Regions from separate parts of the Mesobacillus stamsii genome, predicted to be linked through region 2. Evidence: a T-box and tRNA genes for the amino acid it is inferred to sense, from the RefSeq annotation. Region 2 holds a T-box; the other holds one or more tRNA genes.
The links. A T-box is a leader RNA that pairs with one kind of tRNA and senses whether it is charged. The one in region 2 lies ahead of alaS (alanine--tRNA ligase), so its partner is inferred to be a tRNA-Ala.
Positions count from the first base shown of each region.

Region 1: it encodes a tRNA-Ala, which carries the amino acid that the T-box ahead of alaS (alanine--tRNA ligase) is inferred to sense. The anticodon was not compared.

Region 1 is NZ_JAUSUN010000004.1:216,750-232,167, reverse strand. It holds partial or broken rRNA gene J2S25_RS05215 (16S ribosomal RNA) at 1-958, opposite strand, end outside; gene J2S25_RS05210 (GNAT family N-acetyltransferase) at 1,291-1,833, opposite strand; gene J2S25_RS05205 (DMT family transporter) at 1,849-2,757, opposite strand; gene J2S25_RS05200 (MgtC/SapB family protein) at 2,923-3,606, shown strand; tRNA gene J2S25_RS05195 (tRNA-Ala) at 3,714-3,786, shown strand; gene J2S25_RS05190 (NUDIX hydrolase) at 3,903-4,409, opposite strand; gene J2S25_RS05185 (hypothetical protein) at 5,895-6,209, shown strand; gene J2S25_RS20035 (transposase) at 6,326-6,472, opposite strand; gene J2S25_RS20030 (transposase) at 6,465-6,626, opposite strand; gene J2S25_RS05180 (CotS family spore coat protein) at 7,399-8,505, shown strand; gene J2S25_RS05175 (glycosyltransferase family 4 protein) at 8,493-9,881, shown strand; gene J2S25_RS05170 (glycosyltransferase family 4 protein) at 9,937-11,115, opposite strand; gene J2S25_RS05165 (NAD-dependent epimerase/dehydratase family protein) at 11,112-12,068, opposite strand; gene J2S25_RS05160 (UDP-glucose dehydrogenase family protein) at 12,068-13,345, opposite strand; gene J2S25_RS05155 (CotH kinase family protein) at 13,471-14,553, opposite strand; gene J2S25_RS05150 (hypothetical protein) at 14,709-15,047, shown strand; gene J2S25_RS05145 (amino acid ABC transporter ATP-binding protein) at 15,142-15,418, opposite strand, start outside.
Region 2 is NZ_JAUSUN010000017.1:1,424-19,254, reverse strand. It holds gene recD2 (SF1B family DNA helicase RecD2) at 1-1,841, shown strand, start outside; gene J2S25_RS13290 (PRC-barrel domain-containing protein) at 1,924-2,400, shown strand; gene J2S25_RS13285 (YrzR-like zinc ribbon domain) at 2,410-2,601, shown strand; gene J2S25_RS13280 (YrzQ family protein) at 2,625-2,759, shown strand; gene J2S25_RS13275 (AI-2E family transporter) at 3,242-4,315, shown strand; T-box leader at 4,386-4,595, shown strand; gene alaS (alanine--tRNA ligase) at 4,997-7,630, shown strand; gene J2S25_RS13265 (IreB family regulatory phosphoprotein) at 7,711-7,980, shown strand; gene ruvX (Holliday junction resolvase RuvX) at 7,982-8,398, shown strand; gene J2S25_RS13255 (DUF1292 domain-containing protein) at 8,414-8,701, shown strand; gene mltG (endolytic transglycosylase MltG) at 8,908-10,059, shown strand; gene J2S25_RS13245 (O-methyltransferase) at 10,334-10,972, shown strand; gene J2S25_RS13240 (peptidase U32 family protein) at 10,978-11,907, shown strand; gene J2S25_RS13235 (peptidase U32 family protein) at 11,936-13,204, shown strand; gene udk (uridine kinase) at 13,208-13,843, shown strand; gene greA (transcription elongation factor GreA) at 14,044-14,520, shown strand; gene J2S25_RS13220 (peptidoglycan D,D-transpeptidase FtsI family protein) at 14,578-16,359, shown strand; gene J2S25_RS13215 (YrrS family protein) at 16,444-17,115, shown strand; gene J2S25_RS13210 (YrhC family protein) at 17,255-17,509, shown strand; gene sigK (RNA polymerase sporulation sigma factor SigK) at 17,820-17,831, opposite strand, start outside.

The DNA.
Region 1 (15,418 bases), on a different contig from region 2:
ATGCTCCACCGCTTGTGCGGGCCCCCGTCAATTCCTTTGAGTTTCAGCCTTGCGGCCGTACTCCCCAGGCGGAGTGCTTAATGCGTTTGCTGCAGCACTAAAGGGCGGAAACCCTCTAACACTTAGCACTCATCGTTTACGGCGTGGACTACCAGGGTATCTAATCCTGTTCGCTCCCCACGCTTTCGCGCCTCAGCGTCAGTTACAGACCAGAGAGCCGCCTTCGCCACTGGTGTTCCTCCACATCTCTACGCATTTCACCGCTACACGTGGAATTCCGCTCTCCTCTTCTGCACTCAAGTTCCCCAGTTTCCAATGACCCTCCCCGGTTGAGCCGGGGGCTTTCACATCAGACTTAAGGAACCGCCTGCGCGCGCTTTACGCCCAATAATTCCGGACAACGCTTGCCACCTACGTATTACCGCGGCTGCTGGCACGTAGTTAGCCGTGGCTTTCTGGCCAGGTACCGTCAAGGTACCGGCAGTTACTCCGGTACTTGTTCTTCCCTGACAACAGAACTTTACGACCCGAAAGCCTTCATCGTTCACGCGGCGTTGCTCCGTCAGACTTTCGTCCATTGCGGAAGATTCCCTACTGCTGCCTCCCGTAGGAGTCTGGGCCGTGTCTCAGTCCCAGTGTGGCCGATCACCCTCTCAGGTCGGCTACGCATCGTCGCCTTGGTGAGCCATTACCTCACCAACTAGCTAATGCGCCGCGGGCCCATCTGTAAGTGACAGCGAGAAGCCGTCTTTTAGCTTTCGCTCATGAGAGCAAAAGGATTATCCGGTATTAGCTCCGGTTTCCCGAAGTTATCCCAGTCTTACAGGCAGGTTGCCCACGTGTTACTCACCCGTCCGCCGCTGATCTTCAAAAGCAAGCTAATGAAGATCCGCTCGACTTGCATGTATTAGGCACGCCGCCAGCGTTCGTCCTGAGCCAGGATCAAACTCTCCAAAAAAGAGTATGAGTTTAGCTCATAAGTTAAAACGTTGGCTCATGAGCTTCTATAATAGAAGCCATGATAATTGATTGTTTGTTGACGCTTGTTTGTTTAGTTTTCAAAGAACAATTTAGTTAGCTTATCGCCAGAAGCGACTTTATTAATATAACCTATTGATTCATTATTGTCAACATCGTTTTTTATTTTTCTTTCAATAAAACTCGAAGTTGCTTTTTAAAATCAATGTTGTTTTTTTGAAGCGAGATTAAATATATCATGTCCAAACTATGTTTGCAATATAATTTTAAAAGAAATATCACAAACAATCCTTATTATTAGTTTTTGCATTTCTAAATTAATTTTCCCACTACGATTTGTTTGAGTGATTTCAAATCATTCCATACATAAGCCAGCTCTACATATTCCTGTCCACCAATCTTGTCTATTTCTTCCCCTGCCTTATTAGGCTGAAGACTTTCATAGAACAGACGACTGTGATTTTGTTTAAGCACCCAAACCAGCATGGATGTATAATTTTGCTCTAGTAATGCTTCAATTCCTTCACGCAGAAGCCTCAAGCCCAGTTTTCTTCTTTGGTTTGCTTTCAAAATGTAAATTGCATATAGTTCTCCATCTGCAGTAAACTTCCCTGTACGTTCCTTTCCAAAGGATGCAAAGCCCACTATTTCTCCACCTGGGTTTACCGCGACAAAAACCGGTGAAAGATCGGCCGTTTCAGACAAGTTTTTTTCCCACAACGGTTTCCTATCCTCAATTTTCAAAGAAGCTAAGTAATTTTGGCTTATGATGCCCTCATATGTTTCTTTCCAGCTTTCGACATGGACCTTGGCTATTCCTAGAGCATCTTCTTTTGTTGCCCTTCTTATTTGCATATACATCCCCTCCGATTATATTGAATTTATTTCTGCTCGCTTTTTCATCTTCATGTTTCTTTCATCTACTAAAAATAATGTTATTCCAGCAATAACAACTAACCCACCAGCAACTTGTGTCCAAATAACGTTTTCTTCTAACAAATAGTATGCAAGGGCAGTTGCTCCTACAGGTTCAAACAGGATTGCCATTGAGATAATCGAGGCGCTAAGCCATTTGATTGACCAGTTAAATAATGTATGTCCAAGCAAAGTCGGGATTAAGGCAAGAAGGACAAAATATACCCAGTCACTTGTCTCATAATGAAAGAACGAATCTCCAACTGCTAATACATAGAAGAACAGAGTGATTGTGCTAATGGCGTAAACAATGAATGTGTATGTTATAAGGGACATTCTTTTTCTGACCGTTTGCCCAAATAATAGATAAACGGTGACTAGCGCACAAGCAGCAATTGCCAAAAAGTCTCCAAACAAGGCGCTTCCGCTGATTTTAAAATCCCCCCAGCTGATGATGACACTCCCTGAAATTGCAATAATCCCACTAATAATTGCCTTAGCAGATATTTTCTCCTTAAAGAAAATATAAACCCCCGCAAACGCGAATAATGGCTGGAGTGTGACCAGTACAGTCGAGCTCGCTACCGAGGTATAGTTTAAAGATTCGAACCAGAGGATGAAGTGGAAAGCAAGGAACACACCTGATATCCCTGAAAACACCCAATCTTGTTTTGTAATAAGACGCAGCTCAGAAACATATTTTATAAGAAACACTGGCAACATAATTAACACCGAAAAAAATAACCGATAAAAGGCAATTACTCCAGATGGAGCAGAAGATACTTTAACTAAAATCGCTGAAGTTGACACAGCCACTACACCGATTGCAACAGCAAGGTATGGGTTCACTTTAGGTGTTTCCATTTCTCTTCTCCTTCTATTTAAACAATTTGAATACATGTATTTTACTATGGAACTGTTCTTTTAGCTCACTTTTATTAAAATTTTTCGTACAAAAGCGTTTATTTTCCCTTCACTAGGGAAAGTAAACACATCTTATTAGGGGCAGGAGATCACATGCTTTATTCTATGGATATGGAAATTTTAATAAAGTTAGGCATTTCTGCATTTCTGGGTCTAGTTATCGGACTAGAAAGAGAGATAAAGCGAAAACCGGTGGGGCTGAAAACAAGTTTGGTCATTTCAATTGTCAGTTGCCTTTTAACAGTAGTTTCTAGTGAATCTGCCTATATGTTTCCAGGCGATGAAGAGGTAAATATTACAATGGATCCTCTCCGTTTAGCCGCACAAATCGTTTCAGGCATCGGTTTTCTTGGAGCTGGAGTTATTTTAAGAAGAGGAAATGATACGATCTCAGGTCTCACGACAGCTGCGATGATTTGGGGTGCAGCTGGAATAGGAATTACTGTTGGTGCAGGCTTTTATTGGGAGGCAATAGCCGGGGTTGCGTTGCTGATTGTCAGCGTTGAATTGATACCATTTCTGATGACCTTCATTGGTCCAAGACAATTACGTGAGAAGGAAATACGACTTCAATTCAATGTGACTTCTAGAGAAAGCATCGCTGATATTATCACAAAGATTAAGTCAGAAAAAATCTCTTTGAAAAACGTGCGGATCAAAGATTTAGCAGATGAAAACCAACTTGTACAGCTGATCGTGACTGTCGATTTCAGAAGGAAAACAACAGATGTTTATGAAGCTGTTTCGGAAATTGAAGGAATAAACCGAGTTGAAATTGAAGGATTGTAGGAAAAGCCGCTGGAATTGCGGCCTTTTTCAATTTAACAGTAAATTTTATCTTGCAAGTCCTTTGAGTTGGAGATATAATCTTTCTTGTACCTTATCTATTTAGATACGGGGGATTAGCTCAGCTGGGAGAGCGCAACGCTGGCAGCGTTGAGGTCAGGGGTTCGAGCCCCCTATTCTCCATCACCGAAAACCCTTGCGCAGCAAGGGTTTTCTTCTATTTGTATGATTAGAATAAGGCTGCCGCAATGACCGCCTATATCTTCGGTCCTTGCACCCGTTAGTGCAACCAGATATAGTTATTTGTGAGAAAGATTTTTTAACCACTTCTCGTTCCACTGAAAATAAAGTTCACTATTTTTACTTTGTAGAAATAAATCTTTAGGGTAAGGTAAAGCGAGTTCAGGCATATTACTCGGATTAAAATATTGAAGTTCAGCCGTTTCGTTATCTATTGGAATTAATTCACCGCTTTGAATAACGCAATCAAACATAAAGACGTTATACTCCACTTGATGACCATTAGGATATTGGTAACGAAAGTCTTTTCCACCAAATACGCCTAATAACTTTTTTGGTACAACATATAAACCTGTCTCTTCCCATACTTCACGAACTACTGCTTCGGCAGGTGCTTCTCCAAGTTCAATGGCACCAGCAGGAAGACTCCACTTTTCGCCATTTCCTTTGTGTTGTAATAAAATTTCTCCCAAGTCGTTTCGAACAATTCCTGCTACACTTGGCATAAAAATCAGTCCATTACCGACTTTTTCTCGGAGTTTTTTATAATAATCCGACATTCCCATTTTCCATACCACCTTGAGTTATATGTGTTACAAAGTAAACTCTCCCCAATATACAAAATCACCTGTTGTTCTTCAACTAAATTGCCCTGTTTGTTCCATAAAGAATTCAACAGATCAAAACCACCAGTGTGAACTGGTGGTTTGCTCTGCGGCTGAAAGCCTCTCTTACCGGCCTATGCCTAAAAGGCCCGCTGATAGAGTTTCCGCCTGCACCACATTCACTCACTAATTCTAAAGAATTTCACTATTTTTTCTTATTTTTTCTCCTCGTAAATGGTTTTTGCTTCATGGATATTTCACCTTTTTGGTCACATTAATCTCTTATGATTTGTTTGATGCTCTTTTAATTTCCCATAAATGATTTGTCTTCTGTGCTGAGCTGAAGATGGACTTTCCTTAGCACAAAGATATAACGTCTTCCAGAGTTCTTGAGCTTTATCCATATTGGTGTAGTTAGCCATTTTCTTGGACATTCACTGACTCTTACCTCCTTTGGACATATGAACGAAGTAGGGTACTGGCATTCGCCGTCCTTCCCTAGACAATGTTGTGTTGTCATTGTCATTGTCATCATTGGTACTATGTCCCCTTCCGACTCCCTCTCATCCCTTCACCATTTCGTTTCCACTTATAGGTTTCCACTTTACTTTCATTAGAAAGTGATGAGGAGGGTCTCCCCAGTTCCGTTCATTACTTTCCTGACATGTCGTTCCCCTTACCCCGAGAGATTCTTCGGTGCTGCTTCCAAGTTCTGCACACCTTCTGTGGTCTTCGCCTACTATCCCAAGGCTCAACATCTCTTTGGCTGCCCGAGAGCAGATTCTTTTGACGAGACGGCAGGATTCACTTTAGGTTACAACCTGTCAGGTCGCTCGCACTCCGCGGAGGGAGTTACTTTGTCACAGGGCTTCAACCTTAGGATTTCTCCACCAGCTGCATGTCAGCTACTGAGCGTCTTGGCACTTACTCAGATTGGACTTTCACCAACTAGCAATTAACGGCTTGCCTGGGCACGCAAAATGAAAAGAGAATCCGAAAAAACACGGATTCCCTTGGGAGTTGATAAATTTTAACAAGAATGATTAAATTAATGCAGTTGTTTCCTGCTTGCGGATACATATTTTCAAATTTACTTGATTTTTTTACCCATTTCATTTTTTCTCACCTCCTTAAATTACAAAATCAACTATTGGAAGAGTAATAGTTCTTTTTTGAATCAAGTGATTTTTTTAAATTTAGTTTAATGTTATTATTCTGACAGATTTTTATAAACTCTTTTGATAGTTGTTCAATTACTTCAAATCCCGATTTAATGTAAAGGCGAGGGGGGATGAAAATGAGTATCTCTTAGCCAATCTTTATTCTGGGGCATTCGGCGAAGTTCCTGAAGATGATATTCCCCTCGTTAACCAAGTACTTAGAAAAAGTGGCGTTGAAACTGATAACCCCGAAGGAATAATTTCTGATTTAATTGAAGGAGGCTTCTTGGTTGAAGAAAATACAGATGAATTAAGAAGAGCTACTTACTTACACGAAACAGGTATTCATCGTACAGATAAATTATTTCTTACAATAATGCCTACTGAACAATGTAATTTCCGGTGTGTTTATTGTTATGAATCCTTTCTAAGAGGCTCTATGCTACCAGATATTCGCAAAGGTTTAATAAGTTTTGTTGAAAAGAAATCAAAAACAATTAATGATTATTTTGTCGACTGGTTTGGAGGCGAACCTTTATATCTACTTGGAACATATTTACTAATCACATTCAAATACCTCTTTTATAGTCTTTTATTTTAGAGCATTCAAAATATAAATTATACTAAAAAAAAGCAGCTTTATATTTTCTTAATTTTATAAATTCTATCACTTTGCTAAATTATCCTTCTTTTTCCAATGAGAAACTAAAATTTTTTTCATGTTATTTTTAAGATACTATTCTCATATCTACAGTTAGGTGACCTAATAAATAAACTACTTTCCCACAAGTGTTGCCCCCAATAGTTCTTTTTTAATTCCGGGAATTGATCTTGGAGGAGTCGTGATGATCCCCCTTTAGATATTGCAAAATTTTACTTGGCGCGAGACTGGGCGGCATGCTATTAACAAATGAATATGATCTTTCCCCACACTTCCTTGCAAAATCGTAATACCTCTTGCTTCGCACCCTTGTCGAATGAGTTCTCTTGTTCTTATTGCAATTGGTCCATATAACACCTTATACCTGTATTTCTTACCCAGATTACATGATATTTGATGTCATATACTGCATGACTATTCTTTTTATAACCGTCCATACTTTCACCACATCTATCAAGTATGGACATCGAAGGAGAAGGCTAAAAGCGGATACCGTCTAAAGACGGTGGAGTTAGACTCGTATTTGGAAATTTAAAAAAGCCAGTTAAGCTTTATCTTAACTGACCATTTTTGACCACATGCTTTTTAATAGTGCAAAAAACAGTGCACAGACTTATTTTATTTATTGAATTAGATTGACTTAGATTGTGTACAAAAATTCCACAAATCTTATAAATCAAGACTTAATTGATTTTAATTTAACTTATTTAACCCAGTTTTACTATTGGATTTCCTCTGGCATCGTTGAGGTCAGGGGTTCGAGCCCCCTATTCTCCATCATAGAAAAACCCCTTGCTATGCAAGGGGTTTTTCTATTTGTATGATTTTGAATTTGTTCTCGGATACCTGATCTCCATTATCCGAAAAGTCTTTTTCTAATCGTATCGCTACTTCTCCTTGAGGTCCTCATTAACGCGAAAGTAAAGATCTAGGTTAACGCTACTCTCGAATGTTCCAACCACTCCTGAACTAAACCAATTCAATGATGGAATATTCCTATCCCCAATACTGATGGACTTCTTTTAAAATCATTAAATTAATTATTTCCGTCCATGGATATAAGTCCACCCAATTTTTCTCCAATGGAATATACTACATAAATTAAAGAACCAGGAAGGGGAATGACTAGTTGGAACAACTTATTGCACCATGGGATTTAGATGGCAGCTTAGGCGATTTATATGTTCCGCCATATATAGAAGAAATGGCTCAACAAGTCATCAATAAATACGATTTTAAAGTAAATAATATGGAAGTTATTACCACGAAGGCGGATAAGGGCGGGCTAATATGGAAAATCAATACCACCAAGGGGCCTAAAAGTTTAAAAATACTCCACCGAAGGCCTACTAGGAGTTTATTCAGCATAGGAGCTCAAGAGTATTTAGTAAATGTAAAAAAGGCAAGAATTCCGGCAATTGTAAAGACAAAGACAGGTGCAAACACGGTGGAAATGGGAGGGAAAATCTGGTTTGTCGCCGATTGGATTGAACCGCTTACTCCAGTATCTGCCGACCTGGAAGGAGCGAAGTTACTGAGTCATGCGATTGGAGAGTTCAACGAGCTTTCCAAAGGCTATGTTCCTCCTAGAGGGGCAGAAACTTCTTCCCGGTTATATCGTTGGCCTAAAGCTTATAAAAAAATTAGTAAAAAAATCAACTGGTTTAAACATGTTGCCAATTTATATTCCGAGCTGCCAGCCAGCAAAACCATTTTAAATTCGGCGGATATGTTTGAGGAGCAAGCTAGAAAAGCATGGACCATGCTCGAGAAATCGAATTATCAAGCCCTAGTTGCCAAAGGAAATAAAGAATGGGGATTAGTTCACCAGGATTACGGATGGTCAAATGGACAAATGGGCCCAGGTGGGATGTGGATTATCGACTTGGATGGGGTAGCGTATGATTTGTCCATTCGGGATTTACGCAAACTCATTGGCGGCAGCATGGATGATTTAGGAAGATGGGATATTAATTGGGTTGTAGGAATGCTTGATGCATACAATGAAGCAAATCCGATTTCTGACGACTTACTTGAAATTTTATTAATCGATTTGTCGCTGCCTAATTTATATTATAAAAACGTAAAAGAAATATTGATTGATCCTGTCCTGTCTTTAAACAGCGAATTGGATTCTGTTGTTCAAAGGATTATTGAAATGGATCAAACAAAATGGCCGGTAATTGAACAAGTGCGTAAAGAATGGAGAGGGGGAAAACGGAAATGGAAGTCTTAATAGTTAGTACGGAAAAACTTCCAGTTCCGCCGGTAAAAGGAGGAGCAATTCAAACATATATCCATGGAACTTTGCCAGTTTTAAGAAAAAACCATTCGATCACCATAATTGGACGGGATGATGAAACATTACCTGATAAGGAAATAAAGGACGGGATTAAATATATAAGAGTTCCAGGAGGCTTACTAGAAACATACCAAGAAGGCGTAGTGAATTTTCTTAAAAACAATAAGTTTGACTTGATTCATATTTTCAATCGTCCTCGCCTTGTTTTACCAATACGGGAAGTGGCACCTCGTTCACGAATCGTTTTAAGTATGCACAATGATATGTTTAAGCGAGAAAAAATAGATCCTGAGGAAGCTCAGAAAGCAATCGATCAATTAGATAAGATCATAACCATCAGCAATTATATAGGAAAAGAAATAACAGACCTTTATCCTGATGCTAAACCTAAAATAAAAACAATTTATTCTGGTGTGGACTTGGATCGATTTGTTCCTGTTTATTCTGATAAAGGCAAGAAAATAAGGGCTTCCATGCGACGAGAACACAAGTTAGAATCAAAAAAGGTTATTTTATTTGCTGGGAGGCTGTCTGCAAACAAAGGGGCAGATATACTTCTGAGGGCTATGGAGCTCTTGGTTAAAAGGCACCCAAATGTGGCGTTGGTTCTTATGGGAGGCAAAGGTTTTAGTGATAACGGTATGAGTGATTACATTGCTTATATAAAAGCTATCGCGGACCGCCTAACCATTCCAGTCATAACAACTGGCTTTGTTCCGCCTGATCAAATTCAAAACTGGTTCATCGCTTCAGATATATTTGTTTGCCCTTCTCAATGGGAGGAACCGTTGGCACGAGTTCATTATGAGGCTATGGCAGCAGGATTGCCGATTGTTACTACTAACCGGGGAGGAAACTCTGAAGTCATTGAAGTTGGAAAAAACGGACTGATTGTCCAAAACCCAGAAGATCCTCAAGAATTTGCAAACCATTTATCAAAATTACTTTCAAATCCTGCTCTATGTAAAGAGATGGGACAATACGGAAGACGGATTGCAGAAAAAAATCATCACTGGGATCGAGTCATCAATGATATATCACAAGTTTGGAGTGAGATCGAGCATAAAATCAAAAATCACCTCGAAATAGGAAATCAATCGATAGTTAAAGCGGAAGATGATTATTCATCGCTGAGTGAGTTGGTAAGGTATTTATTAGGGGAAGAGTCCACTGAGAACGAGCCATCGATACCACGGATTGCTGATAAAGTTTCACAAGTTAAGAAAAAGTCAGGTCGAAAAAAACTACCATCAAAACCATGGTATAGCAGTGAAAAAACAGCTATAAAGGCAAACAAAATTTCATTTTAACCTAAATGAAAACCACCCGTTGAGACGGGTGGTTTTCTCTGTATGAACACTCTGATTAGAAAAAACGGAATAGCTGCTGCCTAAATCTTTTTTCGTTATTAGGTAACAAGTCGGAATAAACTTGGATCAATCGACTTGCCGTCTGCTTGAATTGAAAATTTGATTCGACTAATTTTCTTGCTTCCTTTGTAATTATTTCCACACTATCGGGATTCATCAAATAAAAATGGATTCCCTTTGCAAATTCGCTAACTTGATCGTACTTGTCAATTAAATAGCCTGTTTTTTTATGGGAAACCACCTCTGCATTTCCTCCCCTATTTGTAGTGATGACAGGTATTCCTGCTGCAAATGCTTCATAGTGAACTCGCGCTAATGGTTCTTGCCATTGCGAGGAGCAGACGAAAATATCACTCATCAAAAAAATGTTTGGGATTTCACTTGCTGCGATAAACTTTGTGAAAATAATTTTGTTTCCTAATGGTTCTGCTAATTTCTTTAAGTAGCGAATATAATGATTGATCCCATCATCGCTAAACCATTTCCCCCCAGCAATTACAAGAACCGCATCAGGATATTTTTTGGCGATAGCTTTAAATGCCGCTATGAGAAGATGGGGGCCTTTATTTTTGGTTAGCCTCCCAACAAATAAAATGACCTTCTTATCCTCGATATTATATTTTTTTCGATATTCCGTTCTGATCTCCTTGCCTTTCGAAGACCAAACAGGAGGATATTCCATTAAATTCACTCCAGAGTAGACTACTTTCACTTTGGATTCCGCTTCAGGAAAACGCTCCAAAACTGTTCGTTTTACATACTCGCTTACGGTAACAATCCTATCTACCAAGCTTATAATTTCTTTCCCTTGTTCCAAGGTTACTTTTTTTTCGGAAAGCATTTCGTTATGAAGTCCTAAAACGAATCGGCTTGTTGGAGTGGCTTTTTTATAAAGAGGGATGGTTAATGGCCGATTAAAAACATGAATAATGGGAAACTTCTTTTCCGCAAGTATTTTAGCAATATTCCTTTCGTAATGCTGGGGAGGTACACGGATGTATTGCACACCGTTACGTGTTTCATTATCAGGGAGGGATGGATCAGAGACTGAAATAATCGTTAATTCATAGTTATCCTTGAGATACGGGGTGACACCATCGATCATCATTTGGATAGCTCCACCCTTTACAGCAGGTGAAGGAAGCTTTTCTGTGCAAATTAAAGCGAGCCTCATTCCCCCACCTCCTTATAGAGTGCTTGTATATCCTTTACTTCATTAAGTAATCCTTCTTTTAAAGATACTTTTGGCTGGTAATGCAGAAGCTTCTCTGCTTTTGTGATATCAGCCCAAGTATGTCGCGGTTCCCCTCGAGTTTTCCCAATAAAGTCCATGGCCACTTTTTTGCCAGTCAGCTCTTCTAATACCTTGATCACTTCTAAAATGGATTTTCGTTCTTTTCCTCCTATATTAATTGTTTCACCGATGACATGGTCCCCATAAATAGCAGCAACCGTTCCTTCCACACAATCCCCAATATACGTAAAATCACGCGTTTGTTTGCCATCACCGTATATAGGGATGGGCTTATTCTTTAACATGTATTCAATGAACCGATGAAAAGCCATATCTGGCCGCTGTCTAGGTCCATAAACAGTAAAATACCGAAGGATCGTGATTGGAATGCCGTCGTTTTCACTGTAGACATTACATAAGTATTCTCCCGTTAGCTTTGTTACTCCATAAGGCGAAAGAGGAGAAAGAAAACTATTTTCCGAAACCATCCCTCTCTTTTCTCCATAGACGGAAGAAGTAGAAGCATAGACTAGCTTCTTTATAGAAACATCCTTACAAGCTTCCAACAGCCGTTGGGTGACGAGAATATTAGATTCTGCATACAATGGAAAATTATTACCCCAACTAGAGCGCACTCCTGGCATTCCGGCCAAATGACAAATCACATCATCTTTCGACATTACTTTTCCCCAGTCAATTTCCAATAAATTTTTATCAAGAAACGTAAAACGAGGATGATGCAGCAAATTTTTAAGATTTCTTCGTTTTACTTGTTTTAGAGCAGGGTCGATAAAACCGTCGATGCCGATCACCATATTCTGCTCATCCTTTAATAGCCTCTCACATAAATGGGATCCAATGAATCCAGCTGCTCCTGTAACGATAATCCTCATTATCTGGCCACCCCAATATAATGAAATTGATAACCGGCTACGTGATTTCGGTCAATAATATTCCGTCCATCCACTAAAATATTTCCCTTCATGAAGTCCTTTACCTTCTTCCAATCTACGCTTTTAAACTGGCTCCACTCGGTAGCGATGATTAAGGCGTCTGACTCTTTGACCGCTTCATACATATCTTCGTATACAGTAATCGCAGGATCGGATAACTGGACAATAGGATCAAATGCGTGAATCTCAGCCCCTTTTTCGAGTAATTTTTTGATTAATAGCAATGATCTTGATTCCCGAGTATCATCCGTTTCAGGCTTAAAAGCTAACCCCCAAACAGAAATCTTCTTCCCGTTGAGGTTCGTCAATTCATTCGTTAATTTTTCAAGGTACAAATTAATTTGAGAATCGTTTACATTTTGAACCGCCATTACTATTTCGGGAATAATGTCCTTTTGTTTCGCGGCATATTCTAAAGCACGGACATCTTTTGGAAAACAAGATCCACCGTATCCTAACCCTGCATGGAGGAAATAGGGACCAATTCTTTTATCTCTTCCTAATGCACTTGCAATATGGGAAATTTCCACATCATAGGCATCACAAATACGGGCCATTTCGTTCATAAACGATATCTTTGTTGCTAAAAAAGCGTTCGAGGCATATTTAATCATTTCAGCTCCCGTTAAAGAAGTAATAATATAAGGCGCATGTATTTTCGTATACAATTTTTTTATTGTTTCAATTGGCTTTTGCCTCTTTACCCCGACGACGATTTTGTCAGGATTCAACATATCAGCCAAAGCATTTCCTTCTCTTAGAAACTCTGGATTCGATACAATATCAAACATATTAGAGTCGATTCCTTTTTCCATTAAGGTTTGATGGATCCATTCATTTGTTCCTGGTATTACAGTACTTTTCGTGATAATTGTTTTATGAGAGTGAATCGACTGTCCGATTGAATCAATGACATCGTTAATCGCAGTCAGATTTTGGCTTCCGTCTTCATTAGCAGGAGTGCCTACAGTGATATAAATGATTGGACATTCTTTAATCCCATAATGAATATCTGATAAAAAATGCAACCTGCCTCTCTTTTTATTTCGATCGATTAGTGCCGATAAACCTGGTTCGTAAATGGGAACTTTCCCCTCGTTTAACTTCTCTATTTTTGTTTTGTCGTTATCAACACAATAAACATCGTGACCCAAGTCCGATAAAACGGTACCTGTAGTTAATCCCACATATCCTGTACCAATGACACAAATTTTCATCCTTATCATCCTCTTGCCCTACATTCATTTCTTACTATCTTATTTACATTAGTACGAAACGTGAAGGTTGAATAAGGATGAAAGCAGAAAAAGTGTGAGAACATGGGGAACCTCCATCTTCATCTTTATATTAGTTCATCAAGATGGTCCCTAAGATAATGATTGCGGTTTAAGATAAACTGCAAAATGAATTCTGGTTCTCTCTCAAATAATTCAATGTCAGTCATTTTGTATGGATCGAATGCTATATGGGGTCGTAACTTGTTATAAAGATTTGTAATCATTGGTTCTATTTTTTTGACTGTGAAATACTCCTCTACTATTTCTTCGAGCAGAAGTCGGTATTGAATACGGAATTCCTTCACATCAAGAATCCTTGCAGTTAGCGTATTAAATCCTTCTATAGGAACTTGATTGTATTTCATTGCTTTCCCATTCCAATTTCTACCGAATGTTGCATCGTAATCCCAAGGGATGTTTTCGTACAATCCAGTTTGACCATGTCGATAAAGTGCATAATTTTGAATGAATCCATCATAGTTCTGTGTACAAACTGCCCCACAAAGCCAAGTCAAATATTTTTTCACATCCAGGTATTCCCAAATTTCTTCGCCAAAATCATTTCTCGGGATGGAGTTAATTTTTATTATCAGCCTTTCTAAATCTAAGTCATCCTCTTCCTTTCCTAATTTTCGAACATACCCTGAGGTTAGTGATTCTTTTGGCTCTCCTTTTGTGGTTAATAATGAAAAATTACTTTGTCGATTTGATGCATAATAAATGGGGCCGTATGGCAGATGTCTCTTTTGCAGAAATACATCATCGACAGATTCAAGCTGTAAGTAGATTCCAGCAGGCTCTCCATTCAACTCGATTAAAACATGGTTGCAGTTAGGGGAAATGCTCCCAATCATCTTGAAAAAATCAAAAGATAACTTATTGCGAATGAAAGATGGATCACAAAATTCTGCGTTAAGATGCATTTCACGAGCTTCAAATTCTTCATTATATATCCCAAAGTTAATTTTATAAGATTTTTTCTGGAACTTCCGTGTGTGATTTCCACGATAAGTAATACCTGCATCATGAGAAAGGTTATTGGCAACTAATTGGCAAGAAATAGGCTCTTCATGCCAAATATTCCTTTCTAAAAATGTCAGGTGCTCACGATCCATAATAATATTCAGTTTAGGTATCTCATCATGCATCTGAAATCATAGCCTCCCTTGCTTTTATCCTATGAAAAAAAGGGCGTACATGATAATGAATTCCATGTAAGTTTAGTACCAATAAATAAAGAACCACATAAAATACACTACCTTAACTATTAAGGACATTTATTGAAAAGGTGGTATTTACTTTTATGGGAAAAGAAGAAATGTCAAGGCTTCTTAGAGGAGCAAGAGATTCAGGTCTTGATCGGTTCCTGATGAGAAACCCAGGATCGACTAGAACTCCTGAAGCTGAAGCTGAAGCTGGTTCTGGCTCAGGTTCTGGTTCTTGTTCTAGCTCCGGATCTGGTTCTGGTTCTGGATCCGGTTCAGGTTCCGGATCTGGTTCTGGCTCCGGTTCCGGATCTGGTTCCGGATCTGGTTCCGGATCTGGATCTGGATCCGGTTCAGGTTCCGGATCTGGTTCTGGCTCTTGTTCTGGTTCTGGTTCCGGATCTGGTTCTGGTTCTGGTTCTGGTTCTGGTTTATAAAGCAATTTTTAGGGGTAGATAATCTTCAATAGAACAAAAACAGGAAACCTTTAACGGGTTTCCTGTTTCACTTAAGTTAATCGCTAGTTTACATTTAATAGACCACTTTAAAAGTACGTTTCAAGAATTCTCTCGTTCTATCTTGCTGTGGATTATTGAAGATTTGTTCGGGACTTCCTTCCTCTGCAATAATCCCTTTGTCCATAAAAACGACACGATCTGATACTTCCTTCGCGAATTCCATCTCATGCGTTACAATCAGCATCGTAAGGCCGGACACCGCAAGTTCCTTCATTACTTTAAGGACTTCGCCAACCATTTCTGGGTCCAGTGCCGAAGTTGGTTCGTCAAACAGCAGGACGTCCGGTTCC
Region 2 (17,831 bases):
AAAACAATCCTTATAAGCTTGTCGAAGATATTGAAGGCATTGGTTTTGGCAGAGCGGACGAGCTTGGAAGCCAGCTTGGATTGACAGGGAACCATCCTGACCGGATCAAGGCGGCTTGTCTTTATACATTAGAAAATTCCAGCATCCAAGGTGGACACGTCTACATGGAAGCGGAATCGCTGCTGGTCGATGTCAAAAAGTTGCTGGAAGACAATCAAAATTTTGAAATTGAATTTACGGAAATCTCTCAGGAAATCATCAAGCTAGGTGAAGAAGGAAAGCTGATTTCCGAAGAACAGAAAATCTATTTGCCATCGCTTTATTATTCAGAAAAGGGACTTGTCGCTAAGGTGAAGAAAATTCTTGACCAGACGGAGTATGAAAATCAATTTCCTGAATCGGAATTTCTGCTTGCACTCGGGAATCTTGAAGAGCGTCTAAACGTCCAATATGCTCCGAGCCAAAAAGATGCCATCCAAACGGCGCTGATGTCTCCTATGATGATCCTCACGGGCGGACCTGGCACAGGAAAAACGACTGTGATAAAAGGAATCGTTGAACTATATGGGGAATTGCACGGCTGTTCCTTAGATCCAAGAGATTACAAAAAGGAAGAGCCATACCCGTTTTTACTGGCAGCACCTACCGGCAGGGCGGCAAAACGAATGACCGAGTCCACTGGTTTGCCTGCAGTGACCATTCACAGACTGCTTCGCTGGAATGGTGCGGAAGGCTTTGAATATAATGAGGATCAGCCGCTAGAAGGGAAAATCTTGATTATAGATGAGACATCAATGGTCGATATTTGGCTTGCTTATCAATTGTTCAAATCACTGCCTGATAATATTCAGGTGATAATGGTCGGGGACGAAGACCAGCTTCCTTCAGTCGGCCCTGGCCAAGTCTTAAAGGATTTGCTTGATTCCGGCAGAATCCCGACCGTGAGACTTACGGATATTTACAGGCAAGCAGAAGGTTCCTCTATTATTGAACTTGCCCACCAAATCAAAAAAGGATTGCTTCCTGCTGACATTTCTGTCCAAAAATCCGACCGATCTTTTATCCAGTGTACAACAAACCAAATTCCTCAAGTAGTCGAAAAGGTTGTTGCTAGTGCTAAGAAAAAAGGTTATTCGCCAAAGAATATCCAGGTGCTTGCCCCAATGTACAGGGGACCTGCGGGAATTGACCGCTTAAACGAACTATTGCAGACGCTATTCAATCCGAATGCAGACGGAACAAGAAAAGAGCTTGCCTTTGGTGATATAAAATATCGAATTGGCGACAAGGTTCTCCAGCTGGTCAACCAGCCGGAAGCGAATGTATTCAACGGGGATATGGGCGAGGTTATCGCGATTTTTTACGCGAAGGAAAATGTCGAAAAACAGGATCAGCTAATCGTGTCATTTGACGGTATTGAGGTCACCTACAACAGGCCGGAGCTCTCGCAGATTACCCATGCTTATTGCTGTTCCGTCCATAAATCTCAGGGAAGTGAATTTCCGATTGTTGTCCTTCCGGTCGTAAAAAGTTATTACCGGATGCTGCGCAGGAATTTGATTTATACGGCCATCACAAGAAGCAAGCAATTTCTGATTCTTATTGGCGAAGAGGACGCCCTAAAAATGGGCATCGAACGCGGACAGGATAAGGAGCGGAATACGACACTTGTTGAAAAGCTCGTCGAGATGCTCCCGGAATGGAGCGGTAATCGCATAGATAGTAAAATTTTACCAGACGTAAATCGTAAGAACTATATGGGAATCGTTAAGAATGCAGACCCGATGATCGGAATGGGTAATTTGACTCCTTACGATTTTATGGAAGAAAATGAAGCATAATATTGTTTTGGAAAACCTTACACCGCATGATTAACCGATCAATCGCAAAACCTAAGAGTGTTCGGAAAGGCGGGACACACTTTTGCGGACATTTTCACGATTAAAGGGATTGCCTGTATTTGAATTGGCAAGTGGGCAAAAACTGGGCGAAGTATGTGATGTAAGCATTTCAAGCAATGGAACCGTAGTAGGCTTACTAGTTCAACGAGGTGGATTCATCAAGAAAACGTTTCAGGTCAAGATCGGAGAGGTTGCATCGTTTGGCTCGGATGGTCTAATGGTGAAGGATCAGTCAGTGTTGCAGCGTCTAGAGGCAGAGCCTGAATATACGTTTGAACAAAAGGAAGGACTGGCTGGCAAAATCCTGCTCTCTAGGGATGGAGAACAGCTGGGTTTATTGAACGACGTATATTTTATGGAAGAACTGGGCACGATTGTAGGGTACGAACTAACAGATGGCTTTTTTTCAGATATCATGAATGGAAAGCGTGTCGTCAAGACAACGGGTCCGCCTGCAATCGGAAAGGATGCCATCATCGTGACAGTGAAACAGAGATGAGGTGTCCTTATGTTAAGTTGCCCGAATTGCCAAAGCAAGGATATTGGCAAAATTGGCATCAACCAATATTACTGCTGGAATTGTTTCATAGAGCTGTCCTTGAATAATGGCCTGATCCATACCCATCAAGTCGAAGAAGATGGAACATTAAGCTCCCTTGACGACTTATTCGACGAAGATCAACGTCAATACGGCATATAAAAAAATCCGAAGAGGTGAAGCGCATGAACAAAATGTTACCCTCCGTTATCGCATTGGGTGCGGGTATGGCAGTTTATCGTTATGCTTCTAATAACAATATAATGTCTGGCAGGAAAATGAAGAAGCTAGGCAGAAAAATGTCAAAAGCATTTCTTTAACAAGTATAAATCCCCTGTATAGGATTACAGGGGATTTTTTCGACGGTTAACAAGATACAAGTTTGAACAAAGAGGTTGCCCGACGGCTTTAAGGTAAGAAATCCCATCCAATTTGCTGACAGTCTGATAAATTTCAAGCATTTTCTTCATGTGAAATCTCTTTCGAACCAAATAAGCCGTATTGGTGCCCAAAAAATCCAGAAATCGGGAAAAGAGGTAACCAATGAGCTGTATTAGTGCCCGAAAAATCCAGAAACTAGGAAAAGAGGTAACCAATGATCCATATTGGTGCCCAAATTGACCTTTTCACATAAATACACCTAGCATACGATCATCTCTGTTCTGATTAAATTCCGTCTCAAGGAGGAGAAGGAAACGGCGAGTAGAGAGGTGCTTGCCACTAGGAAGTTGCGACAATCTTTTTCTTAGGTATAATCCCTCTCCTTTCTCTCAAGAATAAACGAGAGGGAGGGCGACTAAAAGTGAATATCCAAATGAAATGGTACTACCGGCTTGGATTTCTTCTCCTTTTGTTTATTGTTCTGTTCGTTTTCATGAAGCTGCAAGCATTGTGGATTCCGGTGCTGCATATTGTTGGATCGCTGCTGATTCCATTTTTGCTAGCTGCTTTCATTACATATCTGCTTCACCCGATCGTGGAATCTCTTAACCAAAGGGGGCTGCATCGGGGACTATCAATTTTGATTATATATATTTTCTTTTTTGGCGGTGCTGGATTTGCCTTTTATAAAGGGATTCCCGCTTTAATCTATCAGCTGCGCGACTTAACAGAGAACGCTCCTGCTTTTGCCGAACAATATAAACAAATGGTCAACAATGTCGTAAACGAGACCTCGACATGGCCTGCAGGAATTCATGAAAGAATAGAAGATGGAATCAACAGCATGGAGCAGTGGCTGGACGATGTGCTTGCCGCAACGATGTCCTTTTTGATGGAAATTGTCAATTCTATTTTGACGATTGCGGTAATTCCGTTCATTGCCTTTTACATGCTTAAGGACTTCAAGGCGATGAAAAAAGCGGCGTGGTACATGACTCCAAGGCAATGGAGGCAGCAAGGTGCAAGATTTCTCCATGAAGTAGACAAGTCACTCGGCAGTTATATAAGAGGTCAGCTTCTCGTCTGCCTGATTATTGGCGTGCTCTCTTCCTTTTTTTTCTGGTTTGCAGGCATTAAGTACTCCCTCCTACTTGGGGCCATTGTCGGAATCACCAATGTCATACCGTATTTTGGTCCGCTGATCGGAGCGATTCCGGCTGTCATCATTGCCGCGACAATGTCCGTGAAAATGGTGCTCTTGTCACTTGTGATCGTCTTTTCGCTGCAATTTCTGGAAGGCAACATCTTGTCCCCGTTGATAGTAGGAAAAAGCCTGCACATGCATCCATTAATGATTATGTTCGCTTTGCTGGCCGGGGAAGAAGTGGGAGGCATTCTAGGACTTATTTTGGCAGTTCCTGTCCTCGTGATAATAAGGGCGGCACTGATTCATGCCAGAGATCATATCATTCATGAAAGAAGAAAGTTCCTCTGAGATAATTTTTTGCCAGGGACGTTTGACAAACGCAGTACTGCTATATATAATTCGGCTATAGATAAATATTCAAAAAATGGAGAAGGAACGAGTATGTTATAGTCCATCGACCAGAGAGGGATTCCTAGGCTGAAAGAATTCCCGGTGAAGGATAACAGAATGCTATTCCGGAGTGCAGGAAAAACCTGCCGTGAGCTGCGTTAAGGCGTCATTGAGAGATGGGCGTGATTTTTTGCGTTCATAATCAGGGTGGTACCGCGAGTAAGCTCTCGTCCCTGTCCAGGGATGAGGGCTTTTTTTGTTTAGGAAATTATAAAATTATTTAGTTGTGGCTAACTACTTGTGGTTTTCTTAATCCAGCTCCAGCGCCTAGCCCCTCGAGTCGCTTGTCTAGTGTCGCCTCCTAGAAACTCCGAAACTTCAACTCCACTGGCAGAAGCAAAGAGCGCTTCTACCGTTGAGTCTCCAGTTTCTGCGTTTCTGGGCAGTCGGCTATACTTTTCGGTTTCGGTCCGCCCAATGAAGTCAAAGAACGACTTCATTGGGCGGACCTCTGAGGCACAGGATGTGCTAGACCCGTCAGCCACAGGACGTGGCGTCCTAGGCGGACAGCGCTTGTCGGGGCTGACCAGGCACTTGCGCTTTTTTGTTGTCCAAACAATGATTTAGGAGGTTAGTTTGATGAAAAAATTAACTGGTGCAGAAATTAGAAGAATGTTTCTCGAATATTTTAAGGAGCATGACCATGCCATCGAGCCGAGTGCATCGCTTGTTCCGCACGAAGATCCGTCTCTTCTGTGGATCAACAGCGGGGTAGCGACTTTGAAAAAGTATTTTGATGGACGAGTTGTGCCAGAAAACCCAAGAATCACGAATGCACAGAAATCGATTCGGACAAATGATATTGAAAATGTCGGCAAAACAGCGCGCCACCATACCTTCTTTGAAATGCTCGGCAATTTTTCGATCGGTGACTATTTCAAAGATGAAGCAATTGAATTTGCATGGGAATTTCTTACAAGTGAAAAATGGATCGGTTTTGACCCTGAGAAATTATCGGTGACCGTTCATCCGGAAGATGATGAAGCCTATCTCATCTGGAAGGAGAAAGTCGGTATGCCCGAAGAACGGATCATCCGTTTGGAGGGGAACTTCTGGGATATTGGCGAAGGTCCGAGCGGTCCAAACACAGAGATTTTCTATGACAGAGGGCCTGAATACGGAGACGACCCTCTAGACCCTGAGCTGTACCCAGGCGGTGAAAATGATCGCTACCTTGAAGTCTGGAATCTTGTGTTCTCAGAATTCAACCATAATCCGGATGGCACGTATACACCGCTTCCAAAGAAAAACATTGATACCGGTATGGGCCTTGAACGCATGGCATCTGTGGTCCAGGATGTTCCGACAAACTTTGAAACAGATTTGTTCTTGCCAATTATTAAAGCGACCGAAGAAATTTCCGGTGAAAAATTCGGACAATCTAGGGAGAAAGATGAGGCTTTCAAAGTTATTGCAGACCACATCCGTACAGTAGCATTCGCTGTCGGTGACGGTGCCCTTCCTTCCAATGAAGGCCGCGGCTATGTACTGCGTCGTTTATTGCGCCGCGCTGTTCGTTACGCTAAAAAGCTAACTATCAATCGACCATTTATGTTTGAGCTGGTGCCGGTAGTGGGTGAAATCATGGAAGATTTTTATCCAGAGGTAAACGAAAAAACCGACTTTATCCAAAAGGTGATCAAACATGAGGAAGAACGTTTTCATGAAACATTAACGGAAGGCCTCGGGATCCTTTCTGAGTTGATCAAGAATGAAAAGCAAAAAGGCAGCGGCAAAATTCAGGGGGAGGATGTCTTCAGACTTTATGACACATACGGCTTCCCAGTCGAGCTGACGGAAGAGTATGCTGCGGAAGAAGGGCTAAAGATCGACCATGAAGGCTTCGCAAGAGAAATGGAGCTGCAGCGCAAAAGAGCCCGTACAGCTCGCCACGAGATCGGTTCCATGCAAGTCCAAGGCGGCGTGCTTGGCGATATGAAAGAGAGCAGTGAGTTTGTCGGATATGATCAATTACAAACCAACAGCAAAATCGTGGCAATTATAAGGGATGGTCAGCTCTCAGAACAAGCTCAGGCCGGCGATGAAATTCATTTTATCCTGGACATTACACCTTTCTATGCAGAAAGCGGCGGACAAATCGCTGACAAAGGGACTGTAGAAGCAAGTGGAATGAGGATTTCCGTAAAGGATGTAAAGAAAGCTCCAAACGGACAAAATCTTCATCATGCTGTTGTAGAAGAAGGGACAGTAACGAAGGGGCTTGAAGTAACAGCAATCGTTGATCAGGAAAACCGTGCGAGAATCATCAAGAACCATACTGCAACACACTTGCTCCACCAGGCGTTGAAGGATGTGCTGGGAGATCATGTAAATCAAGCAGGTTCACTAGTCGAACCTGATAGATTGCGTTTCGATTTCTCTCATTTTGGGCAGGTTACTGCTGAAGAGCTGGAAAAAGTAGAAACAATCGTCAATGAGAAAATTTGGAAAAACATCGAAGTGAACACAAGCTTTCAGCCGATTGCGGAAGCAAAAGCAATGGGTGCAATGGCGTTGTTCGGTGAAAAATACGGTGAAATCGTCCGTGTCGTAAAAGTCGGCGATTATAGTCTTGAGTTATGTGGCGGTTGCCATGTTCCGAATACCTCTGTCATCGGTTTGTTTAAAATTGTTTCCGAGAGTGGCATCGGAGCTGGGACAAGAAGGATTGAAGCCGTAACGGGAGAGTCTGCATACAAAGTACTTAACGATCAACTCAGCGTTCTGAAGGATGCTGCAGGCAAGTTGAAGACTGCACCGAAGGAAGTATCGAACCGTATGGATGCCTTACTAGCTGAAATCAAGCAGCTGCAGCGTGAAAATGAATCTCTTGCAGCCAAATTGGGTACTATTGAAGCAGGAAGCCTTGCCTCTCAGGTAAAAGAAATCAACGGGATCCAATTGCTTGCTGCACGCGTACAGGCTTCTGACATGAACAGCCTGCGAAATATTGCTGATGACCTAAAGCAAAAGCTTGGTTCAGCAATCATTTTGCTTGGAATGACTGATGGCAGCAAAGTGAACTTGATTGCTGCTGTAACGGATGATTTGATTAAAAAAGGCTATCAGGCTGGAAAACTGATCAAGGAAGCAGCGGCAATTTGCGGCGGTGGGGGAGGCGGCCGGCCGGATATGGCCCAGGCTGGCGGTAAAGACCCTTCAAAACTCGACAATGCGCTTCAATATGCCGAAAAATGGGTAAAATCAATTTGATATAAAAGGAAAGTAGTGTAGAATGAAGATATCATGAAGAAAAATTTTACCTGCCATTTCCTGAAAGTGAGGTGCATTCGATGAGCTCGTTTGATAAAACGATGAGATTTAATTTTCCCGAAGAGCCTTTTGAGCATGATGTCAACGAAGTCCTGCTGCAGGTATATGAAGCGCTGCAGGAAAAGGGATATAACCCGATCAACCAGATTGTCGGATATTTGCTCTCAGGCGACCCGGCCTATATTCCTCGCCATCGGGATGCCCGAAACATCATCCGCAAGCTGGAGCGAGATGAAATTATCGAGGAACTGGTTAAATCCTACTTAAGGAATCATCGAGAGGGGAAATAAATTGAGGATTTTGGGACTCGATGTTGGCTCGAAAACGGTCGGCATAGCCATGAGCGATGAATTCGGCTGGACAGCTCAAGGACTTGAAACATTGAAAATAAACGAAGAAGAAAATGTATTTGGTTTCAATGAAATTGGTAAAATAATAAAAGACAATGAAGTCAGCAAAGTAGTGGTTGGATTTCCGAAGAATATGAACGGGACGATTGGTCCGCGCGGGAAAGCAAGTCAGTTTTATGCCCGTGAACTGGAAGATAGATTTGGCGTTCAAACGATTTTATGGGACGAGCGTCTGACGACAGTGGCAGCCGAGAGAGTTTTGATCGAGGCGGACGTAAGCCGCAAAAAACGAAAGAAGGTCATCGATAAGATGGCTGCTGTTATGATTTTACAAGGCTATTTGAACAGCCAAAATTAAATTGAGGTGACTACAATGGATCATGGAGAAAACAATATTACAGTAGTAGACGAAAACGGCAACGAACAATTATGTGAAGTTCTTTTTACTTTTGATTCCGAGGAGTTCGGAAAATCATATGTGCTTTATTATCCAATTGGTGCAGAGGATAACGATGAGGAAGAAATCGAAATTCATGCTTCTGCGTTCATGCCAACAGAAGATAATGATGATGGCGAACTTATGCCGATCGAAACGGATGAAGAGTGGGACATGATTGAAGAAATGCTTGAAACCTTCCTCGCAGAGCAAGACGAAGAATAGGATTCGAAAATCTGGACCAGGCGAATAACTGCCTGGTCCTTTTCTATTTGCCGATAAATTCGGGCAAATTTCGTCCTGAAATTCTACAAGAAACGGCTTTTTTCGTAATTATTTGCAAATAGCAATATAAAATATAGTATAATAGTTCGAGATGTGACAATAGAGAGTATCCAGGAAGTAAGTTTTGTTATCTGGAGGGGGAACATATGTCTGACGAAAAGAATATCCAGGATCCGAAAAAAAATAAAAAAAAGTGGATTACCGAAAAGCTGATAGAACAGCAGAATGAGGCGAAAATAGTGAGGAAAATAGTTTTCATTACTGCTCTCGTGGCTTTCTTGCTCATCGTAGCAATCGGCGGCGGTGGGTATTACTACATTACCGAAGCATTGAAGCCTGTTGAAGAAAACAGCAAGAACACTATTGAGGTCACGATTCCTATTGGTTCGTCTACAACAGGTATTGGGCAAATACTTGAGGAAAAAGGGATCATAAGGGATGCCCGGGTTTTCAAGTATTATGTAAAGTTCAAAAATGAAGCAGGCTTTATGGCTGGTGATTATAAAATGAACCCGTCGATGACGCTGCCTGAAATCATTACAAGTTTGAAAACAGGGAAAGTTATGGAGGAAGTGGTCATGAAGATCACAATCCCAGAAGGAAAGCAGTTAAAGCAAATCGCTGGGATCATTGCTGAAAAAACTCAACAGGATGAGGAAGCGATTTTCCAACAGCTGAATGATCGAGCATTCGTCAAAACCTTAATAGAGAAATATCCTGATGTCCTTAGTGATGAAATTCTCAAGGAAAATGTCAAGTACCCGTTAGAAGGGTATCTGTTCCCGGCTACCTATCCGTTTTCCTCTGAAAAACCGACAGTCGAGGAAATTGTTACGGTCATGCTGACAAAAACGAAGGAAGTATTAGCTGAATTCGGAGGACAAATGGAAGAAAAAAATATGTCTGTTCATGAATTAATGACAATGGCATCACTCATTGAAGAGGAAGCAACCGAACAAGCCGATCGCGATAAGATCGCCAGTGTCTTTTATAATCGCCTAGCAAAGGGGATGATGCTGCAGACAGACCCGACCGTCTTGTATGCACATGGGGAACATAAAGATCGCGTCTATTTCCAGGATCTTGAAATAGATGACCCTTATAATACCTATAAAATTCAGGGACTGCCACCCGGTCCTATCGCCAATCCAGGCGTCATGTCCATTCAAGCTGCTCTTGTACCAGCTGAAACAGACGATCTTTATTTCATTGCGACGTCCACTGGAGAGGTGCTCTTCTCAAAGACACTGGACGAGCATAATCGAAAAGTGAACGAACATATTACCAATAAAAAGTGACATCCTTATTTGGGAAATGCAGAATGATTCGCACTTCCCTTCTTTTTGTGGTAAAATTATTCAAGTGTTTTTTACTAGACCATGTTACTGTCTGGCGTCCGATCCAGTTACTATTCGATAGCGTGCATCACAGATGACGGAGTGAAGCTTTTAAGTTAATGGACCTGACTGTTTTTCTCTGTTAATTTGTGAACGCTATTTTTTTCATGCCTCGACAGTCATGCGAAATTTTACTCCGGCTTTTTTTTAGCCATCTGAATGGAGGTAAGGCAGCTTGCTGAACGAAGAGCTGCAAAATTATATAGATTCTTTCATACAGCCTAGGGATGGCGTTTTTTTCGACATGGAAGAGTATGCGAAGCTTCACGGTGTTCCGATTATGGAACCCGCTGGTATCGAAACGATGCTCCAGCTTCTAAGAATTCAGCAGCCAGAATCAATCTTGGAAATCGGAACAGCCATTGGCTACTCTGCAATGAGAATGGCATCCGCGCTGCCTAAGTCTCATATCATCACAATGGAACGCGATGAAGACCGCTGTCAACTTGCTGCCGAGTATATGAAACGGGCCGGCATGCAGGAGCAAATCACCCTTATGAAAGGGGATGCGCTTGAGCTTGAAGCGGAAGCTGCCGTCCATGCTCCATTTGACGCAATTTTTATTGATGCAGCCAAAGGCCAGTATAAGCGCTTTTTTGAACGTTACTCCAGGTATTTGAAGCCTGGGGGAATAATCATTACGGACAACATCCTGTTTAAAGGTCTTGTATATAACCATGAATCGGCAAGCAAAAGAGCCCGTAGCCTGGCAAAAAAAATAGACGAATTCAATCGCTGGCTTGTTGCTAATGAGGAATATGATACGATCATCCTTCCTATTGGTGATGGGGTGGCGGTTAGTAAGATGAGGTGAACGGAATGAAGAAACCCGAATTATTGGTGACGCCAACAAGTGTTAATAACATTATTCCATTGGCGGAAGCCGGGGCAGATGCGTACCTGATTGGAGAACAAAAATTCGGATTGCGTCTTGCTGGTGAGTTCAACCGTGAGGACGTAAAACGAGCGATTGAATTGGCGCACTCAAAAGGGAAGAAAGTGTATGTAGCTATGAACGCATTATTCCATAATGAAAAAGTGGACTTGCTTGGTGAATACCTTACCTTCCTTACCGATGTGAAAGCAGATGGAGTCACGTTTGGCGATCCTGCTGTTTTAATGGCAGCAAAGGAAAATGCTCCGGAAATGAAGCTTCATTGGAGCACGGAAACTACAGGAACGAACTGGTATACTTGCAATTATTGGGGAAGGAAGGGTGCCAAGCGTGCTGTCCTTGCGAGAGAAATCAACATGGATGCGATCGTTGAAATCAAGGAAAATGCTGAGGTGGAAATTGAGGTCCAGGTTCACGGTATGATGAACATGTTCCAGTCGAAGCGTCCGCTCCTTGGCCATTACTTTGAATATCAAGGAAAGGCTTTGGCAGTAGAAAATCGCAGACAGGAAAGCAATATGTTTCTCCATGATAAAGAGCGTGAAAATAAGTATCCGATTTTCGAGGATGAAAATGGGACGCACATCATGAGCCCAAATGATATTTGCATTATTGATGAGTTGACTGAGCTAGTGGAATCTGGGGTTGATTCTCTTAAAGTGGATGGGATTTTGAAGAGCCCTGACTATATTTTGGAAGTTACAAGGCTATACCGAAAAGCCATTGATTTAGCAGTGGAAAAACCGGAGCAATACGACGAAGAAAAGGACAGCTTGCTAAAAGCGGCAGAAGCACTACAGCCGCTAAATCGCCCGCTCGATACAGGATTCTTTTTCAAGGAAACGGTTTATTAACAGCAAGAATGAGAAGGAGGTTGCTAAAATGGCAGCAATAGCAGACAAAATTTCGCAAATTGTCGATGGGAAACGGATCATCGTGAAAAAACCAGAACTGCTTGCTCCAGCCGGAAATCTTGAAAAACTTAAGATTGCCGTCCACTACGGTGCAGATGCCGTTTTTATTGGCGGGCAAGAATATGGTTTGCGTTCGAATGCGGATAATTTCACCTTTGAGGAAATGAAGGAAGGCGTCGAGTTCGCCAAAAAATATGGCGCGAAAATTTATGTTACCACTAATATATTTGCACATAACGATAACATCGATGGTCTCGAAGACTATCTATTAGGCTTGAAGGGTGCTGGTGTCAACGGCATCATCGTAGCCGATCCTTTGATCATAGAAACTTGCCGCAAGGTAGCTCCGGAAATCGAAGTCCACTTGAGTACACAGCAATCCCTTTCCAACTGGAAGGCTATCCAGTTCTGGAAGGAAGAAGGACTGGAGCGTGTTGTGCTTGCACGGGAAACAAGTGCAGTGGAAATCGAGGAAATGAAGCAAAAGGTGGATATCGAAATCGAAACCTTCATCCATGGTGCCATGTGCATTGCCTATTCTGGACGCTGTACCTTGAGCAATCACATGACAGCCCGGGATTCAAACCGTGGCGGCTGCTGTCAGTCCTGCCGCTGGGACTATGATTTGTACACACTTGAAGGAACAGAGGAAAACCCTTTGTTTGCTGAGGGCGATGCACCTTTTGCGATGAGCCCAAAGGACTTAAAACTAATTGAGTCGATCCCACGTTTGATTGAGCTAGGAATTGACAGTCTAAAGATCGAAGGCCGCATGAAGTCTATTCACTATATTGCAACGGTTGTCAGCGTTTACCGAAAAGTGATCGATGCTTATTGTGATGATCCTGAAAACTTTGTGATCAAGCAGGAATGGCTCGAGGAATTGGACAAATGTGCCAACCGCGAGACAGCATCTGCCTTTTTCGAGGGGGTCCCAGGGTATAAGGAGCAAATGTTTGGAAACCATAGCAAAAAGACAACCTTCGATTTTGCCGGCCTTGTGCTTGATTACGATGCTGAGGAACAAATGGTGACACTTCAGCAAAGGAACTACTTCAAACCTGGGGATGAGGTTGAATTTTTTGGACCAGAAATCGAGAACTTCACCCATGTGATCGATAAGATTTGGGATGAAGCTGGAAATGAACTCGATGTGGCCCGCCATCCGCTGCAAATCGTCAAATTCAAGATGGACAAGCCTGTCTACCCAAATAACATGATGCGGAAGGAGAAGTAGGAAATGTACCGCAAACCTGTTGTGATTGGTGTAGCCGGCGGCTCAGGCTCAGGCAAGACAAGCGTGACCAAGGCGATTTATGATAGCTTTAAGAGTCAATCCATCCTAATGATTGAACAGGATTATTATTATAAGGATCAAAGCCACCTGCCGATGGAGCAGCGTTTAAAGACAAATTACGACCATCCTTTGGCATTTGACAATGACCTTTTAATAAAACATATTCAAAAGCTGCTTCAGCACGAGCCGGTCGAGAAGCCAGTTTACGATTATTCCATCCACACTCGCTCAAACGAAGTCATCTATGTGGAACCAAAGGATGTTATCATTTTGGAAGGCATTTTGATTCTCGAGGACGAGAGATTACGCGATTTGATGGACATCAAGCTCTATGTAGACACGGATGCCGATCTGCGGATCATCCGCAGACTGCTGCGTGACATAAAAGAGCGCGGACGCTCAATGGATTCAGTTATAGAACAGTACGTAAATGTGGTAAGACCAATGCATAACCAGTTCATTGAACCGACCAAGCGTTATGCGGATGTGGTTATTCCCGAAGGCGGTCACAATCATGTCGCAATTGACCTCATGGTAACAAAAATTCAAACAATTCTTGAACAAAAATCATTTTTGTGACACAATAGCATAGATAATATAGACATGGAAGTACTTGCAAAGAGTGCTTCCTTTTGTCCAAAGAGATAAATGGCCAGAAATGGCCCTTTTTCCATCGCGCGCCCTGGTAAGGCGGCGCTTCTGTATATTTTTAAGGATACATAAGATAATAGTACACAATCTATTTGGGGATTTGTGAAGACTAGAAGGAGTGAAGTATTTTGGCAATAGAAAAAGTTTTTCCGATGACACAGGCAGGAAAAGAAAAGCTTGAACATGAATTGGAACAATTAAAAACCGTTAAACGAAAAGAAGTAGTGGAGAGAATCAAGATTGCTCGCAGCTTCGGTGATCTTTCAGAGAACTCTGAATATGATTCTGCAAAAGAGGAACAAGCTTTTGTAGAAGGGCGGATCACGACGCTTGAAAATATGATTCGCAATGCAAAAATCATCAAGGAAGATGAACTGAGTACAGATGCTGTCAGTCTTGGCCGCACGGTCACTTTTGTCGAGCTTCCTGATGGCGATGAAGAATCTTATACCGTCGTTGGAAGTGCCGAAGCGGATCCATTTGAGGGCAAAATTTCAAATGACTCACCAATTGCGAAGAGCCTGATGGGCAAAAAAGTCGGGGACGAGGTAACTGTGCAAACTCCTGGCGGCGAAATGAACGTCCGTATCACTTCTATTAAGTAACAACCTATAGGTTTGAAACTCCAACACCTCGTCAACACTTTTGATGAGGTGTTTTTTATGCATAAAAAAAGAATGACTGCCTGGATTTCCATCTGTCTCGCAGTCTTTGGCCTATTGATTTTTCGGCTGGCGCAGCTGCAGCTAATTGATACAGAATCATTTTCTAAACATCATATTAATTTAATCGAAGCAAGCGTGAAGCAAAGGTCTCAGGAAATGGTAGTGGACAACGGAAGAGGAAATTTCGTGGATCGTAATGGGGAATCTTTGTCCTATGAGCTTGCGTCCGTGCTCGTCTTGTTTCCGTTTTTAAAGAAAATGGACTGGGAAGCGGATAGGGTGGCAGAAGTGATTGGTGTCTCTGAATACGCTTTGAAAACAGAAGTGGAGGAGTCGGATGAACCATTTGCTTTTGGAGATCCAGATCCTGTGATCCTGACAAGGAAGCAAATGGAGATCATTAATGAAATGGGGATTCCTGGTGTATTCGCGGTTGAACGTAAATATCCAATGGAAAAAGTGCCGGCTGCGCAGCTTGTTGGAATCATAGGCGAAAATGAAGCTGCCCTAAAAGCAAGATACGGCAAGAAGGAATTTATGCCTAGGACGTTGATCGGGCTCTCAGGTCTGGAAAAAAGCTTCGATGAGTTCCTCGTTGCGGAAGGGAATTCAAAGCTTGTATACCATGTCGATGGCGAAGGAGCGCCATTATTCGGAATTAATGTGAAATACAGTGAACCGGCCAATCCATTCTATCCAATTAATGTGCAGACATCGATCGATAAAGATTTGCAAATCATCCTTGAGGAAAAAGTGGATCAATACAAAATCAAAAAAGGCGGAGCCGTCCTGTTAGATATTGAGACAAACAGCATTTTAGCAATGGTTTCAAGACCCGTCATCAATCCATCAAAACCCTATACGGATGAAGGGGTGGAAAATATGATGGTGAAACAACATATTCCAGGGTCCGTGTTCAAAACGGTGGTGGCTACGGCTGCGATTGATAATGGACTTGATGACCCATCCAGGACGTTTGATTGCAGCAAGACCATCAATGGGGAAACAGATACGAAATATCAACATGGAAACCTTTCTTTCCAAGATAGCTTCGCAGTCAGCTGCAACCGTACTTTTGGCGAATTAGCCCAAGAATTACAGAAGCAGGATGATCATATACTGGAAAGGTATGCGGAAATGCTGTCCATTACAGGAGGAACAGGATGGACAGGGAATATTTTTCATCTAGAGGGTTTCAAACAGCTTCAGGATGAGGAGACAGGAAAAGTGTTCTTGTCGAATGAAGCAAGGAAGGATATGAATTTTGCTGCACTGTCAGGAATTGGCCAGCACGAAGTAAGAGTTTCCCCGCTCGCTGTCGCCAACATGATGGCGACAATCGCCAGAGGGGGGGGAAAGGAGATGGTCAGGGCCGTTCTGTCCATCCAATATCAAAATGGCACGAAAATGACTGAGTTCCCGAAAAAGGAACTGCCAGGGGAGCAGATTTCTCCTTATACTGCCATGAAAGTCCAAAAGTTACTACGAGAGGTCATTGTAAACGAAGAGGGAACTGGCAGATGGTTTCAGGACTTGCCGTATAAAGTTGCAGGGAAATCTGGAACAGCTGAAACAGGCAGATATGAAAACACTAAGCAATTGCATAATAAATGGTTCGCGGGTTATTTTCCATTTGAAAATCCAAAGTATGCACTTGTGACTGTCAATTTAGATGTATTCGCGGATGAAGGAGGAGTGAATCCTCTTTTCGCGGATATAGTTAAGGAGGTCTATCAATTCGACCACGGGACATCCGCTGAAGGGCCTAAAACCGAGTGAAACAAGCTAAATGAATAGAAAATCCTTCAAGTTTGCTCTGAGTCATGGTAGAATGTTGACAACCTTAAAAGGGAGGGAAAGATCTTGAAGAATGATTATGACAGCCTAAATGAGGGAATGCGCTCACGGCAAAGGGCAAAGCGCAGAAAAACGAACCTGATTTTAAATAGCTTGATTGTTATTGTGATATTGTTAATTGGCATTGTTTCCTATAATATTTTTTTCAGCAATGAGAAAGGCGCGGTCGACCAAAACAATGTGACAGCAAAAAAGGATCAGGCTTCAGCCTCTCCAGAGAAACAAGCAAGTAAAAATAATGCAACCGCCAAAGAGGATAAAAGCTCCGAAACAAGTGCAGAAGGATCCAATTCTGAAAAAGCAAAGACAGCTTCTTCAGAGGAGCAGGCAGATCCAGTCGTAACGGAGGGCGGAAGTGATGCTAATGTAAAGCAAACGATTGAAAATCCAGGGTGGAAGCCAGTTGGCACAACGCAAACTGGAGATCACACCCCTGCGTTCGACGAAAGTACGGTGGATTGGCAGGAAATGATTCTTGCATACTCCTATGCAACTGGAATCGATAAAAACAATATGACTTTATGGTGGAATGAAAATGGAGGTGCGCCTAATACAGCAGTCGGAACGATTTCTGAAAAAGGCAGCGACCAGACTTTTAGAGTATGGATTCAATGGGTAGATGGCGAAGGCTGGAAACCGGTCAAGGTAGAAGAATTGATTCAAAATGATAAACGATAAACTTTTCACCTGCTGAAAATAGGCATAAACCATTCAGTTTGGTTCACCTGGTCATATACCAAAATTTACATGGGAAATACGTGTTTAAAACATGTTAAAGTAGGGATGTGGATAAGTCTATTAAATACAGGTGATGATAATGAAGGCAAAACAACTCTATGAAAAAATGATAGATTACAAGCAGTTTGCAACCACTCTGCTTGCAGTGGGAGTTTTCTTTTATATTGGGACGATCATTCCGTCAGAAACGACAGTAATGACAGATATATATATAGCAACTGGTGCATCCATCGCATTCCTTACTGGCTCGATCCTATGCTTTGCTGTTGCAAAAAAATATCGCAATCAGCTAACTGAAACAGAGGAAGGTCAGGATTTACTAATGAAAAAGTAATCGCATCTAAATTCGATGTCTTTGCGGAATTGCTTATCACAGTAAAAAAGCGATCCATCGTTAACAGAATGTTCACATCCTATTCCTTTTAACAGCGTATTTATATGATAAATTTGCTGTAACAATGGTGTATGATAAGGGGTGTTGGGCATGTTCTTAATCGTAATGGGTTTGGTAATATGTGGCGCTGTTGGGTTGATCATTGCTGCAGAAGTAAGCGTAGAATAACAGAAAAAAGGCATCAATCACATGTGATTGATGCCTTTTCATTTTCTGTCCATCGCCAACATGACGGACTTTTCTATTATCTTCACTGCCCTTT